Regions from separate parts of the Saccharopolyspora sp. NPDC002376 genome, predicted to be linked through region 2. Evidence: riboswitches for the same ligand, from Rfam matches in the RefSeq annotation. Region 2 holds a riboswitch; each other region holds the start of a gene.
The links. A riboswitch is a leader RNA that binds a small molecule or an ion and turns the genes downstream of it on or off. The one in region 2 is predicted to bind glycine.
Positions count from the first base shown of each region.

Region 1: another riboswitch for glycine. It lies ahead of gcvT (glycine cleavage system aminomethyltransferase GcvT); the one in region 2 lies ahead of gcvH (glycine cleavage system protein GcvH).
Region 3: another riboswitch for glycine. It lies ahead of gcvP (aminomethyl-transferring glycine dehydrogenase); the one in region 2 lies ahead of gcvH (glycine cleavage system protein GcvH).

Region 1 covers NZ_JBSFBZ010000008.1:25,627-31,238, forward strand. The annotation lists gene ACWCO2_RS08330 (acyl-CoA dehydrogenase family protein) at 1-677, opposite strand, end outside; gene ACWCO2_RS08335 (TetR/AcrR family transcriptional regulator) at 779-1,405, shown strand; glycine riboswitch at 1,711-1,810, shown strand; glycine riboswitch at 1,811-1,909, shown strand; gene gcvT (glycine cleavage system aminomethyltransferase GcvT) at 2,027-3,130, shown strand; gene glyA (serine hydroxymethyltransferase) at 3,153-4,433, shown strand; gene ACWCO2_RS08350 (amino acid permease) at 4,715-5,612, shown strand, end outside.
Region 2 covers NZ_JBSFBZ010000010.1:512-6,123, forward strand. The annotation lists gene ACWCO2_RS09630 (hypothetical protein) at 1-489, opposite strand, end outside; gene ald (alanine dehydrogenase) at 857-1,972, opposite strand; gene ACWCO2_RS09640 (PucR family transcriptional regulator) at 2,307-3,863, opposite strand; glycine riboswitch at 3,977-4,071, shown strand; glycine riboswitch at 4,072-4,169, shown strand; gene gcvH (glycine cleavage system protein GcvH) at 4,225-4,596, shown strand; gene ACWCO2_RS09650 (L-serine ammonia-lyase) at 4,623-5,612, shown strand, end outside.
Region 3 covers NZ_JBSFBZ010000013.1:105,300-110,911, reverse strand. The annotation lists gene gcvP (aminomethyl-transferring glycine dehydrogenase) at 1-2,725, opposite strand, end outside; glycine riboswitch at 2,900-3,001, opposite strand; gene ACWCO2_RS12040 (MerR family transcriptional regulator) at 3,091-3,660, opposite strand; gene ACWCO2_RS12035 (bifunctional nuclease family protein) at 3,934-4,410, opposite strand; gene garA (glycogen accumulation regulator GarA) at 4,812-5,270, opposite strand; gene gcvH (glycine cleavage system protein GcvH) at 5,388-5,612, opposite strand, start outside.

The DNA of each region.
Region 1 (5,612 bases), on a different contig from region 2:
TTGCCCTCAGGAACTCGCACGTTGTCGAAGACCAGCGCGGCCGGCTGGCGCTCCCACGGGCCCATGATGTCGATCGGCTCGGACTTCCAACCCATGTCGCGGTCGACCAGGAAGCAGGTGACGCCGCCGTTGGCGCCCTTCTCCTTGTCGGTGACGGCGAAGACCATCACGAAGTCGGCGTCGATGCCGCCGGTGATGAACGTCTTCTCACCGTTGATCACCCACTCGGCGCCGTCCTTGACCGCCGTGGTCCGCAGGTCCTTGGCGTCCGACCCGGCGCCGGGCTCGGTGATCGCGAAGCAGGACTTGCGGGTGCCCTCGATGGTCGGCAGCAGGTAGCGCTGCTTCTGCTCCTCGTTGGCGTAGTAGAGGATGTTGTCGGCGTAGCCGCCGAACCGGAACGGCACGTAGGTGCGGCCGAGTTCGATCTCGATCAGCGCGGACATCACCGCTGACAGGCCCATTCCGCCGTACTCCTCGGGCGTCTGCACGCCCCAGAACCCGGCTTCCTTCGCCTTCTGCTGCAGCTCGTGCTGCTCGTCCTTGGTCAGGCCGCGCTCGCCGGCCCGCTCGCGGCGCAGCACCTCCGGCTCCAGCGGCGCCAGCTCGCGCTGGACGAAGTTGCGCACCCAGTCCCTGATGTCGCGTTCGGTGTCGGAGAGCGAGAAGTCGACCATTGCCGGATCCTTTCCTGCGGCCATCTAACTAACGTTGTTAGTTTTATGGCAGCCTAAGACGGCCCCGGCGAGCGCCGCAAGAGATCCGACTAGGAGAAGACGTGCCCAGACCGACCACTCCCCGGCTGTCGCCGGAACGCATCCGCCGCGTCGGACTGGAGATCATCGACGCCGATGGCCTGGAAGCGCTGTCCATGCGCCGCCTCGCCGAACGCCTCGGAGTGCGCGCGGCCTCGCTGTACAACCACGTCGCGACCAAGGAAGAACTGCTGCACGAGATCGCCGAAGACGTGATGGGCTCGGTGGACGTCTCGGACTTCGAGCAGGACTGGACGACCGGCCTGCGCAGCTGGGCCCGCTCCTACCGCGCGGCGCTGGCGGCCCACCCCAACCTGGTGCCGTTCCTGGCCTACGGCCCGGCCCGCCGCGAGAACGCCCTGCGCCGAGCCGATGCGGTGCACGGCGGCCTGACCAGCGCGGGCTGGCCGCAGCGCTACGCCACGATGATCGGCGCCTCGACGAAGTACCTGGTGGTGGGCTCGGCGATGGGCTCGTTCAGCGGCGGCTTCCCGGACGACGCGGACCTCTACGGCGACCGCTTCCCCCACCTGAACAAGGCACACCTGCTCCGCGAACACGCAGCGGAAATCGACGCAGCCAGCTTCGAACTAGCCCTCGAAGCCCTCATCGACGGCCTGCAGAAGCAGTACCGAGAACTCACCGGCTAACGCTTGGGAGTCACTCATCGACTCCTTCCGGCGGAGGCACCGGGCCAAAGTCCCCTTCGATCGGACCACTCAAGCGCTTGACCAGTTCCGGGTCGGTATAGATGAGCGCCGTTGCCTTCCACTCGTGACGTCACCTTGATCGACTAACTCCGCGACGCTCTTGGGATCCCGCTGCTTCACTCCACTGGACCTCACGCTCTTTCAGAACTCCACAGCAAGTCGGCACGAGATCACTCATCCTTCCGGTTGACGTGGGTCACTGGTGGTTCGTAGCGTCCTTGACGCAGAACCGAATAGCGCGCCTACGACGTCGTGCGGGAGAGACTCCGGCCCTTCTCGGGACCGGGGCGCCGAAGGAGCAACACTCCCCAGCAAACTCTCAGGCACCGGCACCGCACGACACCAGGCGATCACGGAGAAAAGCAGAAGCATGCACTTCTCGCCCACGGTGCAAGCCACCTCCCGAGGTGGCGAAACTCTCAGGCCAATGACTCCGGGGAGACCGCCCGACCAGCGCAGCCCGCGCAGGTCGGGGTCGAGGTGTCCCCGATAAGGTTGGGCGCAGTGAGCTGACCGGCCCTCGACTGCCGACCGGCGCCCACCAGGAGGAGTCCCACCACCATGTCGTCGCCACGACAGACGCCCTTGCACCACGTGCACGAGGAACTCGGCGCCAACCTCACCGAGTTCGCCGGCTGGCAGATGCCGCTGCGCTACTCCGGTGACATCGCCGAGCACAACGCGGTGCGCACCGCGGCCGGCCTGTTCGACCTGAGCCACATGGGCGAGATCCGGATCAGCGGCCCGGAAGCCGCGGCCGCGCTGGACCACGCGCTGGTCGCCAACGCCTCCAGCATCACGCCCGGCCGCGCGCGCTACACCATGATCTGCAACGCGCAGGGCGGTGTGCTGGACGACCTGATCGTCTACCGCCTCGCCGAGCAGGAGTTCCTGGTGGTGGCCAACGCCGCGAACGCCGCCGTGGTCTCCGCCGAGCTGACCGAGCGGATCAGCGGGTTCGACGCCCAGCACGAGGACGTCTCCGATGACTACGCGCTGATCGCGATCCAGGGCCCGAACGCCGTCGCGATCCTCGCGCCGCTGACCGAGACCGACCTCTCCGGCGTCAAGTACTACGCGGGCTACCCGGCCCAGGTCGCGGGCAAGGACGTGCTGCTGGCGCGCACCGGCTACACCGGCGAGGACGGCTTCGAGCTGTTCACCGCGCCCGGCGACGCCGAGGCCGTGTGGCAGGCGCTGACCGAGTCGGGCGCGGAGCACGGGCTGCAGCCCGCCGGGCTGTCCTGCCGCGACACGCTGCGCCTGGAAGCCGGCATGCCGCTGTACGGCAACGAGCTGTCCGCCGAGCTCACGCCGTTCCACGCCAACCTCGGCCGGGTGGTCAAGCTCGACAAGACCGTCGACTTCGTCGGCAAGGAAGCGCTGGCCGCCGTCGCGGAGAAGCCCACCGAGCGCACCCTGGTCGGGCTCAGCACCGACCAGCGCCGCGCGCCCCGGCACGGCTACCGCGTGCTGGACGCCGACGGCGCCGAGATCGGCGTGGTCACCAGCGGCGCCCCGTCCCCGACCTTGGGCCACCCGATCGGGATGGCCTACGTGGACCGCGAGCACAGCGAACCCGGCACCCAGCTGCAGGTAGACATCCGCGGCAAAGCAGTCGCGGTGCAGGTCGTCGAGCTGCCGTTCTACCGCCGCAACGCCTGAGAGAAACACAGGAGGCAACACCATGTCGACACCGGACCTGTTCAACGACCAGCTGGCCGCGGTGGACCCCGAGGTTGCGGCGGCGGTCGGCGCCGAGCTCAACCGCCAGCAGACCACGCTCGAGATGATCGCCTCGGAGAACTTCGCGCCCCAGGCCGTGCTCGAAGCGCAGGGCTCGGTGCTGACCAACAAGTACGCGGAGGGCTACCCTGGCCGCCGCTACTACGGCGGCTGCGAGCACGTCGACGTCATCGAGCGGCTGGCCATCGAGCGGATCAAGGAGCTCTTCGGCGCTTCTTACGCCAACGTGCAGCCGCACTCCGGCGCACAGGCCAACGCGGCGGCGATGTTCGCGCTGCTCAAGCCGGGCGACACCATCATGGGTCTGGACCTGGCGCACGGCGGCCACCTGACCCACGGGATGCGGATCAACTTCTCCGGCAAGCTCTACAACGTGGTGCCCTACCACGTGCGCGAGGACGACCACCGCGTCGACATGGACGAGGTCGCCCGGTTGGCGCGGGAGAACAAGCCGCAGCTGATCGTCGCCGGTTGGTCGGCCTACCCGCGGCAGCTGGACTTCAAGCGGTTCCGGGAGATCGCCGACGAGGTCGGTGCCTACCTGATGGTGGACATGGCGCACTTCGCCGGTCTGGTCGCCGCGGGCCTGCACCCGAACCCGGTGCCGCACGCCCACGTCGTCACCACCACCACGCACAAGACCCTGGGCGGTCCGCGCGGTGGCGTGATCCTGTCCTCCGACGAGGAGTTCACCAAGAAGTTCAACTCCGCGGTGTTCCCCGGTCAGCAGGGCGGGCCGCTGGAGCACGTGATCGCGGGCAAGGCGGTCGCGTTCAAGGTCGCCGCTGGTGAGGAGTTCAAGGACCGGCAGCGCCGCACGATCGAGGGCGCGCAGATCCTGGCCGAACGGCTGCTGGCCGACGACGCCAAGGCGGCCGGGGTGCAGCTGGTCTCCGGCGGCACCGACGTGCACCTGGTGCTGGTCGACCTGCGCAACTCCGAGCTGGACGGTCAGCAGGCCGAGGACCGGCTGCACGAGATCGGCATCACCGTCAACCGCAACGCGGTGCCCAACGACCCGCGCCCGCCGATGGTGACCTCGGGTCTGCGCATCGGCACCCCGGCGCTGGCCACCCGCGGCTTCGGCAAGGAGGAGTTCACCGAGGTCGCCGACGTGATCGCCGAGGCGCTCAGGCCGGGCTTCGACGAGTCCACCAGCACGAAGCTGCGGGCCCGCGTCGAGGCGCTGGCCGCGAAGCACCCGCTGTACCCGAACCTCTGACGGTTCCGGCACTCAACGGCCGGCGCACGCAAATCCGATTTGCGCGCGCCGGCCGTTTTTTTCTGAATTTTCTCTTCCTCGAGCTCCGGTATCCAATCGATCTCTCCCCCCCGAAGAGGGCCGGTCTCAACTGCTCCGAATCCCTTGCGGGCACCGATCGGATGCCGGATTATCTGCGCAGTTCCAGCGAAACACGCTGACGGGCACCGTGTTGCGGGAGGCGGCCCACGTGGTTCCGCCGCACCGAAAACCCGCACCGCTTCTTGGAGGAGTCCACTTCGATGAGCCAACCAGCCACCGAGGAGTATCGGAAGGATCTGAGCAACCGGCACATCAACATGATCGCCATCGGCGGAGCGATCGGCGTCGGGTTGTTCCTCGGTTCCGGAAAGGCGCTGCACCAGGTCGGCCCCGGCCTGATCCTGATCTACGCGATCGCCGGCGTGATGATCTTCTTCGTCATGCGGGCGCTCGGCGAGCTGCTGATGTACCGCCCGGTGAGCGGTTCCTTCGCCGAGTACGCGGGTGAGTTCGTCGGGCCGTGGGCGCGGTTCGCGGTCGGCTGGGGCTACTGGCTGGTCTGGATCGTCACCGGCATGGCCGAGATCACCGCGGTCGGCAAGTACTTCCTGTTCTGGTTCCCGGACGTGCCGCAGTGGATCCCGGCGCTGGGCGCGCTGATCGTGCTCAGCGCGGTGAACCTGATCGCGGTGAAGCTGTTCGGCGAGTTCGAGTTCTGGTTCGCGCTGATCAAGGTGCTGGCCATCCTGGGCCTCATCGTGCTGGCCGCGGCGATCCTGGTGTTCGGCTTCAGCGACCTGGGCCCGACCGCCTCGCTGAGCAACATCTGGAACAGCGGCGGGCTGTTCCCCAACGGCCTGGCGTCCTCGCTGCTGGCGTTCCAGATCGTCATGTTCGCCTTCGTCGGCGTGGAGATGGTCGGCCAGACCGCCAGCGAGAGCAAGGATCCGCAGAAGGTGCTGCCTCGGGCCATCAACTCGGTGATGTGGCGGATCCTGATCTTCTACGTCGGCGCGCTGATCGCGCTCACCGCGCTGGTGCCGTGGTTCCAGTTCCCCACCGACATCAGCCCGTTCGTGCACGCCTTCACCCTGATCGGCATCCCCGCCGCCGCGGGCGTGGTCAACTTCGTGGTCACCACGGCGGCCCTGTCGTCGT
Region 2 (5,612 bases):
CTTGTGGTGATCGGTTTCGAGGTGTCCGCCGGCCGGGGACGGGGTCGGCGGCCCGACGGTCAGGTCGGGGCGGATGAACTCGTTGGTTTCCCAGTCGCTGGGACCGCTACCGACCGAGGACACGATCGGCTCCGGGATGACCTCGACGTCGGTCTCCGGCTGGGCGGGTTTGCGGCGCAACTTCCGGCGCAGCGCGTCCATCCGATTGGTGCGCATCGGCGTGCCGGAGTGATCGCCGATGAGCTGCCGGTGCGCGGTCAACCACACCGTGCACGGCCACGGCCGGCTGCGCAGCGTGCCCTGGCAGGACGGGCACCGGCCGTCCTCGCCGGGCTGGTGTTCGTCGAGCAGTGCCCGGAACCCGGCGGTGAGCCGGTAGAGCTCGGAACGGGCGACCGGGAGCAGCACTTCGGCGGCGGCGTCGTCCACCACCCGGTCCAGGTTGTCGAGCCGGTCGAGCACTGCCTTGCGTAACGCCGTGTCCGCCACATCGCCTCCCGCCGCAGTCGTTCGGCAACCCACTTCCGGGCTGCCCCAACGGGTGACATCGGCAGGCGGTGTCCACGCCTGCACGGCCAGGGCGCAGGGCTCACTCCATCGAGTGGTTATCGATTCGGCTTGAAAATGCCCGCCGAGCGGTCGCGCAGCTCGTCGGCAAACGGCCGAGCGTGTCCTACACTGACGGTGGCGGCCTGCTCCCGGTGACCCCCAGGCTGGTTGAGCGGGCCGCCCCGCGTGTGCCCGCCTTTTGCCGCGAGTCAGTTTTGCCCTAAACCTGACGGACTCACACCACTGCGCCTGGATGTGCGAAAACCCCGCTGCCGGCTTGCGGTGGTGGGGTTTTCGCGGTTCGGGATCAGCCGAGGATGTCGGTGATCGGGGTGCTGGTTCGGTTGTGGGCTTCGGCGACCGGGGCGTTGACGAGGTGGCCTTCGTGGGTGTTGAGGCCTACCGCCAGGGCCGCGTCCGTTCGGGAGGCTTCGCGCCAGCCCTGGTCCGCGATGCGCAGGACGTAGGGGAGGGTGACGTTGGTCAGGGCGTGGGTCGAGGTGTTGGGGACCGCACCCGGCATGTTCGCCACGCAGTAGAAGACCGAGTCGTGGACCCGGTAGGTCGGGTCGTCGTGGGTGGTCGCGCGGGAGTCGGCGAAGCAGCCGCCCTGGTCGATCGCGATGTCCACCAGCACGCTGCCCGGCTTCATCTCCGACACCAGGTGGTTGGAGACCAGCTTCGGCGCCTTCGCGCCCGGGATCAGCACCGCGCCGATGACCATGTCGGCGGCGCGCACCGCCTGCTCGACGGAGTAGCGGTTGGAGGTCACCGTGCGGATCTGGCCGTGGAAGTCGCGGTCGATCTCGCGCAGCTTGTCGACGTTGGTGTCCAGCAGCTCCACGTCGGATCCCATGCCCATCGCGACGCGCGCGGCGTTGAGGCCCGCGACACCGCCGCCGATCACCAAGACCCGCGCCGGGTGCACGCCCGGGACACCGCCCGGCAGCACGCCGCGGCCACCGCTCGGGCGCATCAGCGAGTAGGCGCCGACCTGCGGGGCGAGTCGACCGGCGACCTCGCTCATCGGCGCGAGCAGCGGCAGGCTGCCGTCGGCGGTCTGCACGGTTTCGTAGGCGATGCCGGTGACGCCGGAGTTCAGCATCGCGTCGGTCAGCGCGGCGTCGGCGGCCAGGTGCAGGTAGGTGAACAGCACCTGGTCGCGGCTCAGCCGAGGGTACTCCTCGGTGATCGGCTCCTTGACCTTGAGCACCAGCTGACCTTCGGACCACACGTCGTCGGCGCTGGGCAGGACCTTCGCGCCCGCGGCGAGGTAGTCCTCGTCCGGGATGGAGGAGCCGGCGCCCGCGTTGGCCTCGACGAAGACGTCGTGCCCGCGGCTGTTCAGCTCGTGGACGCCCGCGGGCGTGAGCGCTACCCGGTACTCGTTGTTCTTGATCTCGCGCGGGACGGCGATCTTCACGGCGGAATCCTTTCGTCACCTGTGTTGCGCACAACGATCCGTCGCCGATTCCGGGGGCGCATCATGCCCACGCGATGAGATTGCCCCGACCCCCTTGTGCTCGCAGCACAACCGCTCAAGGCCTGTTACTGGCTGCGTTTCTCGGGTGGTCGCTTGGCGGAACCTGAGCGGTTCCCTGGACTGCGGGTGCCCCTCCTGATGTATGACCAATACACGGCGGAGGGGCCGTCCTCGCCAGGAAACCGCTCAGAGCCCGCCGGTGGCCACCCTGCGAAGGGGGATGCAAGCGGCTACGCCGCTTCCACAAGCGCGGACGGCATACGCCGGCAGGCTCTCAGCCGTGTTGCGCCCAGCGTTCGGCGAGCAGTTGGACCAGCAGAGCCGAGCGGACGTCCGGGTCGTCCAGGTCGATGTCGACGAGTTGGGCGAGCCGTTTCATCCGGTAGCGGAAGGTGTTCGGGTGCACGTTCAGCTCCTGGCTCGCCTGCCGCGGGTCGCCGGGGTGGCGCAGCCAGGCGCGCAGCGTCGCCAGGTACTCGGTGCCCTGGGTGCGGTCGTGCTCGCGCATGACTTGCAGTGGTCCCAGCGCGCCGATGCCCGCGTCGGTCGCCGCGCCCGCCATGCGGCTGAGCACCAGCAGGTGCCAGTAGTCCTCGTAGACCGCGACCCGTTCCTGCAGCTTGCCGGTGCGCAGCAGGCTGACCAGCTCTTCGGCCTGCGACCGCGACTGGTGCAGGTCCGCCACCGCCACCGAGGTGCCCACCGCGATCAGCGGGCGCGGTGACATGTCGTGCGAGGCGAGCGCAGTGCGCAGCTCCAGCCAGCCGCCGCGGTCGCCGCGGTCCGGCACCACCGCGTAGAGCATCGTGCCGATCTCGGTGACCAGCGGCCGGCGGCCGATCCCGCGCGTGATCCACTCCCACAGCGCCAACCGGTGCCCTTCGGCGGGCCCGGCTGAGGCGGGCATCTCGATCGCGATCACCCGGTGTCGCTCGTTCGGGACGGCCAGTTCGTTGGCCGCGACCCGCCAGCCCTCGCCGCCGTCCAGCAGCAGCCGCACCTGCTCCGCGCTGCGCCGCCGCTCGGCGTCGGCCACCGCCCGCCAGCGCAGCAGCTGCAGCGCGACCAGGTGTGCGGTGTCGGCGAACGCCGTCGCACGCTCCTCGGAAACCTCCTCGGGCACCACCGCCCACATGGATCCGAGCAGCTCGCCGCCCATCCTGATCGGCACGACCAATCGGGGCAGCGTGCCGTCCTGCTGGGCGGGCACGAAGATCGCCGAACTGCCCTTGCTGAGCTTGCGGAAGGTGCCGTACGCCCGGAACTTGGCCAGCACGTCGTCCGGCTGCCTGCGCCCCATGATCGTCGAGACCCGCGCGGGATCGGTGAGGTCCTGCCGGGCCGAGTAGGCCAGCACCTGGGAGCGCGCGTCCTCGATCGTGACCGGCGCGTCCACCACGTCGGCCACCGCGTCGGCGAGCCGGAACAGATCGCCGACCCCGGGGCTGCGCGCGCCCGCCTCGTCGATGTCGGTCCCGGCCAGCGCCGCCCTGATCAGCCAGACCAGCTGGGCCCACGCGGTCTCCGACCGGACCTCGACCAGCGCGACCCCGGCCGCCTCGGCCGCGGCGACGATGCGCTCATCGGCGGAGACCGGCGGTTTCAGCAGCACCGCCGAAGCGCCCCGGTCGCCGCAGACGCGCACCAGTGACGCCGCCTGCTCGCGGTCCGCGACGGCCACGCCCAGCACGAGGTCGCCGTCGACGACGGTCAGGTGCTGGTCGGGTTCGGCGATGACCACGTCGCCGACGCACGCGGTCGATTCCGGGACGACCACCGAGCGCAGCAGGGTCGGGCCGACCCGTTCGACCAGTGCTCGGACGTCGAGCATCACCGGCCTCCTGGAGAAGCGGCCGCCTTGGCGGTCAGTTGGGGAGGGCATTGTGACACCAAGACAGGCACGTTTATCGTTGCTGAGCAGTCTGACAATCGCATACTGGCCGTCGACCCCGTGCGGGAGAGACCTCGTACCAGCTGCGAGGCGCCGAAGGAGCAAGACTCCCCACAAACTCTCAGGCACCCATGACCGTTCGGGCGAGGCAACTCTGGAAAGCGCGCGCCACCGCTGGCGCGCCACCCAAGGTGCAAGTCGCAGGTCTGCGGCGAAGCTCTCAGGTCCCGAAACAGAGGGGGAGGCCCAGCACATTTCCGGGCGCGCCCGCGCCCTCCGAGCAGCCTTGGAGCCTCCCACCATGTCCCTGCCGCAGAACCTGCGCTACACCGAAGAGCACGAGTGGATCGAGGACCGCGACGAGCTGGTCCGCATCGGCATCACCGACCACGCCGCCGAGGCGCTCGGCGACATCGTCTTCGTGCAGCTGCCGGAGGTCGGCGAGCAGATCGAGGCCGGGCAGACCTGCGGTGAGATGGAGTCCACCAAGTCCGTGAGCGACCTGTTCGCGCCGGTCACCGGCGAGGTCGTGGCGATCAACGAGTCCGTTGTGGATGATCCCGCGCTGGTCAACGCCGAGCCGTTCGCCGGCGGTTGGCTGCTGGAGGTGCGCGCCACCGGTACCGGTGCTGTGCTCACCGCGGAGCAGTACGCCGAACTGATCGGGCAGTAGGACCCGGGCAGCAGCGGAGGCGATCAATGGCGATCAGTGTCTTCGACCTGTTCTCAGTGGGCATCGGACCGTCCAGTTCGCACACCGTGGGACCGATGCGGGCGGCCAAGCGATTCGCGCGACGACTGCGCGACGCGGGCCGGTTGCCGCAGGTCACGCGGGTCAAGGCGGAGCTGTTCGGTTCGTTGGGGGCGACCGGCCACGGGCACGGCAGCCCGAAGGCGGTGCTGCTGGGCCTGGAGGGCCACAGCCCGGAGGTCGTCGATCCGGCCGCGGTGGCGGACCGGGTCGTCGAGATCGGCGAGACGGGGCGGCTGTGCCTCGACGGGACGCACGAGATCCGGTTCAGCTCGGACCGCGATCTGGTGATGCACCGCCGCAGGTCGCTGCCGGTGCACCCGAACGGCATGCGGTTCACCGCCTTCGCCGGGGACGCCGAGCTGGACAGCGCGGTGTACTACTCGGTGGGCGGTGGTTTCGTCGTCGACGAGGACGCGACCGGGTCCGACCGGATCAAACCGGACGAGACCGAGCTGCGGCTGCCATTCCGCACCGGCATGGAACTGCTCGAGCGCGCCGCGGAGTCCGGCCTGTCCATCAGCGGCGTCATGCTGGCCAACGAGCTGTCCTGGCGCGGCGAGGACGCCGTGCGCAAGGAACTGCTGGACATCTGGCACGTCATGCGGGAGTGCGTGGACAACGGCTGCCGCAACACCGGTGAACTCCCGGGCGGGCTGAAGGTCAAGCGGCGGGCGGCGGAGCTGGCCGCGCTGCTGACCGATCAGGACGACCCGCTGGAGTGGGTCACGCTCTTCGCGCTCGCGGTGAACGAGGAGAACGCGGCCGGTGGGCGAGTGGTGACGGCGCCGACCAACGGTGCGGCGGGCATCGTCCCGGCGGTGCTGCACTACTACACCCGGTTCGTACCCGGTGCGGACGACGACGGTGTGGTGCGGTTCCTGCTGGCAGCCGGGGCTGTCGGGGTGCTGTTCAAGGAGAACGCCTCGATCTCCGGG
Region 3 (5,612 bases), on a different contig from region 2:
GGCACTCGGCCGTGTGCGGGGCACCGACCAGCGGGTTGTCCTCGGCCGGCCACTGCCCGGCGACGACCTTGTCGATCTCCGCGCGGATCGCGATCATGGCCTCGCAGAAGCGGTCCAGCTCGGCCAGGTTCTCGCTCTCGGTCGGCTCCACCATCAGCGTCCCGGCCACCGGGAACGACATGGTCGGCGCGTGGATGCCGTAGTCGGCCAGCCGCTTGGCCACGTCGTCCACACTGATGCCGCTGGTCTTGCTGATCTCGCGCAGGTCCAGGATGCACTCGTGGGCGACGAAGCCGCCCTTGCCGGTGTAGAGCACCGGGAAGTAGTTGTTGAGCCGCCGCGCCACGTAGTTGGCCGCCGCGACCGCGGTCAGCGTCGCGCGCCGCAGCCCGTCGGCACCCATCATCCGCACGTAGGCCCACGAGATCGGCAGGATCGAGGCGCTGCCCCACGGCGCCGCGCTGATCGGGCCCACCCCGGTCTCCGGACCGGCCGCCGGCTGCAGCGGGTGGTTCGGCAGGAACGGCGACAGGTGCTCCCGCACGCCGATCGGGCCGACGCCCGGGCCACCGCCGCCGTGCGGGATGCAGAACGTCTTGTGCAGGTTCAGGTGCGAGACGTCGGAGCCGAACTTGCCCATCCGGGCCAGGCCGATCAGCGCGTTGAGGTTCGCGCCGTCGACGTAGACCTGGCCGCCGGCGTCGTGCACGAGACCGCACACCTCGCGCACGGTGTCCTCGTAGACGCCGTGCGTGGACGGGTAGGTGATCATGATCGCGGCGAGGTCGTCGGCGTGCTCGGCGACCAGCTCGCGCAGGTGGTCCAGCTGGATGTTGCCCTGCTCGTCGCAGCGCACCACGATCACGCGCATCCCGGCCATCACCGCGCTGGCGGCGTTGGTGCCGTGCGCGCTGGCCGGGATCAGGCACAAGTCCCGGTCGGCCGCACCGCGGCTGCGGTGGTAGGCGCGGATGGCCAGCAGACCGGCGAACTCACCCTGGCTACCGGCGTTGGGCTGCAGGCTCACCGCGTCGTAACCGGTGACCTCGGCCAGCCAGGTCTCCAGGTCCTTGACCAGCGACAGCAGACCCTCGGCGTCTTGCGCGGGCGCGAACGGGTGCAGCGAACCGAACTCCGGCCAGGTGATCGGCTCCATCTCGGCGGTCGCGTTGAGTTTCATCGTGCACGACCCCAGCGGGATCATGCTGCGGTCCAGCGCGACGTCCTTGTCCGACAGCCGCCGCAGGTAGCGCAGCAGCGAGGTCTCGGAGTGGTGGCTGTGGAACACCGGGTGCGTCATGTACTCGGAGGTGCGCAGCAGCGCCAGCGGAAGCGCGTCGGAGGTCTGCGCGTCCAGCTCGTCGACGTCCACGCCGTCGATGCCGAAGGCCTGCCACACCGTCGCCAGGTTGGCGCGCGTGGTGGTCTCGTCGCAGCTGATGCCCACCCGGTCGACGTCGATGCGCCGCAGGTTGATGCCGCCGCGCCGCGCCGCGGACACGACCTCATCGGCCCGCCCCGGCACCTTCGCGACGATCGTGTCGAAGAAGTCCTGGTGCAGCACCTCGACGCCGCCGCGCCGCAGCTGCTCGGCCAGCACGGACGCCATCCGGTGCGCGCGGGTAGCGATCGCCTTCAGCCCGGCCGGACCGTGGTAGACGGCGTACATCGACGCCACCACGGCCAGCAGGACCTGCGCGGTGCAGATGTTGCTGGTCGCCTTCTCGCGGCGGATGTGCTGCTCCCGGGTCTGCAACGCCAGGCGGTAGGCCTTGTTGCCGTCGGCGTCGACGCTCACACCGACCAGTCGGCCGGGCAGCTGCCGCTCGAATCCCTTGGCCACGGCCATGAATCCGGCGTGCGGACCACCGAAGCCCATCGGCACGCCGAATCGCTGGGTGCTGCCGACGACCACGTCCGCACCGATCTCACCGGGCGCGCGCAGCAGCGTCAGGGCCAGCAGATCGGACGCCACCACGACCTTCGCCCCGCGCTCGTGCGCCTCGGCGATGATCCGCTCGTGGTCGCGCACCGAACCCGAAGCACCCGGGTAGGACAGCAGCGCGCCGAAGAACTCGTCCTCGGGCAGCCCTGCCGACAGGTCGGCGACGACGACCTCGATGCCCAGCGGCTCGGCGCGGGTCTGGATGACCGCGATGGTCTGCGGCAGCGTGTCGGAGTCGACCAGGAAGCGCGGCGACTTGGACTTGCCGGCGCGGCGCACGAGCGTCATGCCCTCGGCCGCGGCGGTCGCCTCGTCCAGCATGGACGCGTTGGCCACCGGCACCCCGGCCAGGTCGGCCACCATCGTCTGGAAGTTCAGCAGCGCCTCGAGCCGGCCCTGTGAGATCTCCGGCTGGTACGGCGTGTACGCGGTGTACCAGGCCGGGTTCTCCAACACGTTGCGCAGGATGACCGGCGGGGTCGTGGTGCCGTAGTAACCGAGCCCGATCATCTCGGTGTGCGGGTGACAGCGGCGCGCGAGGTCGCGCAGCTCGGCAAGCGCAGCGGTCTCGGTGGCCGGCTGGGGCAGCGCCAAGCGCAGGTCGTCCTCGCGGATCGCGTCCGGCACCGCGCTGCGGCCCAGTTCCTCCAGCGAACCGACGCCGATCACGTCGAGCATGCGGGCCAGTTCGGCCGGGGACGGCCCGACGTGCCGGTCGGAGAACGGCGTGCCGTGCTCCAGAGCGGCCAGGGGAATGCGGTCGTGGGTCACGTCGGACATCGCCAAACCTCAATCATCGCGGCGAACACAGGGGCGGCAGTACAGCCAGGACTGCGCTGCTCTCCCCCTCTGTCACCGTCCGCGAAGCGAACGCCTGAGAGCTTCACCCGGGGACCGGGCTTGCACCGTCGGCGGGTGGTGCCAGCGAATGGCACCACCTCTTTCCAGAGGTATCTCGCCCGTGCGGTCCAGGTGGCCTGAGAGGTTGTCGGGGAGGTTTTGCTCCTTCGGCGCCGACCGCGGCTAGGCCGGGCCGGACTCTCCCGCACGGGGTCGGCGATGTGTCGCAGCCTACCCGATCAGGTGGCCCGCGCGGACCTCTGATGCGAGCTGCGGCACAGTCTTTCGATCACGGCCAGGGCTGGTCAGCCGGTCTCGGCCTGGCGGTCCCGGCGACGGCGGGACAGCTCGTCCGCCGCCTGCACCATCTCGCCGCCGTCGGCCCGCTCGGCCGGGAACTCGTGGATGGTGCCGCTGATCTCGCGCATCGCACCGCTGACGGCGATGCCGAACACGCCCTGACCACCTTGCAGCAGGTCGACCACCTCCTCGGCAGAGGTGCACTCGTAGACCGTCGTCCCGTCGCTGAACAACGTCAGCCGCGCCAGGTCCTCGACGCCGCGGTTGCGCAGGTGCTCCACCGCGACCCGGATGTTGTGCAGCGACACCCCTGTGTCCAGCAGGCGCTTGACCACCTTGAGCACCAGGATGTCCTTGAACGAGTACAGCCGTTGCGAGCCGGAACCGGCCGCACCGCGTATGGACGGGCCGACCAGCTTGGTGCGCGCCCAGTAGTCCAACTGGCGGTAAGTGATGCCGGCGATCTGGCAGGCGGCCGGGCCCCGGTAGCCGACCAGTTCGTCCGGCAGCGAGGCGTCTGGGAACAGCCCACCCTGCTCCGCGGCAGCATCCCCGTTGGACGCTTCCTCGACCACGCCTGCCTCCCCTCGTCCGGCTTGTCGCCGACGACGATCACCAGCGCCCGAATCGATTGCGATCAGGGCCGCGAACACCCCGCCGACAGCCAGCGGCGCAGCACCGCCGCATCGGCGGTTCACCCGCTGAATCACACCAGGGCGATTTCGCGTAACCCGACGGTATGCCTGCCTCGCGAGGAGGTCAACGCGACGCGCGGGCGCCGGGACGACCCGGCCCCCGCCTGCAACTGCAAGCGGGGGCCGGATGTCAGATCTCGGGTCTGCGACGCCTCAGGTGTCCGCGCCGCGGAAGTCCTCGGGAGACACGGAGTCGAGGAACTCGCGGAACTTCTCCACCTCGTCCTCCTGCTCGTCCGGGATGATCAGCCCGGCCTCGTCCAGCACCGACTCGTCGGCGTGGATCGGCACCCCGATGCGCAACGCCAGGGCAACCGAGTCGCTCGGCCGCGCCGAAACCCGCACGTCCCCGTCGAACACCAGCTCGGCGAAGAAGGTGCCTTCCTGCAGATCGGTGATCCGCACCTGCTCCAGATCGCGCCCCAGGGCGCCGATGACGTCCTTGAGCAGGTCGTGGGTCAGCGGTCGTTGCGGTCGCACGCCCTGCTGCTCGAGCGCGATGGCCGTCGCTTCGACCGAGCCGATCCAGATCGGCAGGTAGCGCTCGCCGTTCGCCTCGCGCAACAACAGGATCGGCTGGTTGGCTGGTAGTTCCACTCGCACGCCGACGACGCGCATCTCGCTGCTCATCGTCACATCGCCTCCTCCAGCGCGCCGAAGCGTGACATCCCCGTCGAGGATCGCGCACCGACGCCTCCGACGCTACCCGCGATACGGCGGCTACGCCCAATCCCTCCGGCGGCCTGGTCGACCACCGCTGTCGCGGCTTGCCCGCTCGGGCACCTGATCCGAACGCCGGGTCCGAACCGCTGGCTGAGCTCGTCATCGAGCATTACCAGCACGATACACCGCTGCGGTCCCGCGGGACCGCTGGAAATGAAGCCGCTGCAACGGGAAAACCGGTTGCGGCGTCGAGAAATTCCCCGCCGCGGATGCCATCGACCCCGATCGCGCAAATACCGCGACGCGCCAGCGGGGCGACGCCGGTGCGGCGCCGCCCCGCTGGCGGGTCGAAAGTCGAATCCGGCGGCTCAGCGGCCGCCGTCGATCGGCCCGGTCAGGAAGACCAACCGGAACTTGCCGATCTGCACCTCGTCACCGTTGGCGAGCACCGAGGTGTCCACCGGTTCCCGGTTGACGTAGGTGCCGTTGAGGCTGCCGACGTCGACCACCACGAAGTCGTTGCCCTCGCGCCGGAACTCTGCGTGTCGGCGGGAAACCGTGACGTCATCGAGGAAGATGTCGCTGTCCGGGTGCCGTCCCGCGCTGGTGGTCTCGCGGTCCAGGAGGAACCGCGAACCCGCATTGGGACCGCGCTTGACCACCAGCAGTGCGGACCCTGCGGGCAGTGCGTCGACCCCGGACGCGGCGGCGGGCTCCGGGGCCGGGCTCTCGGGGCTTTCCTGCTCCGAGAGGAAAGGCCTGAAGACCGAGGTGGTCTCCGGTGACTGTTCTGGCGGAACGTCGCCGTAGCCGCTGTTCTGGCTCACCTGAGTCTCCTCCACGCGGATAGATCGTGCCAAGTAGGTACCCAACGTACCGTGCCTGGACAGGCGTGGGACGCGGGACTCCCGACATTCTCGTCGTCGACCCCGACAGATCGATGATCATGCCTGGTCGATCACCTTTTGATAGGCCTCGGCGTCGAGCAGACCGGCCAGTTGGTCCGGATCGGCGAGCTTGATCTCGACCATCCAGCCGTCACCCTGCGGGGCCGAGTTGACCAACTCCGGTTGGTCCTCGAGCTCGTCGTTGCGCGCGGCCACCTCACCGGTGACGGGGGCGTAGATGTCCGAGACGCTCTTGGTCGACTCCACCTCGCCCATGGAGTC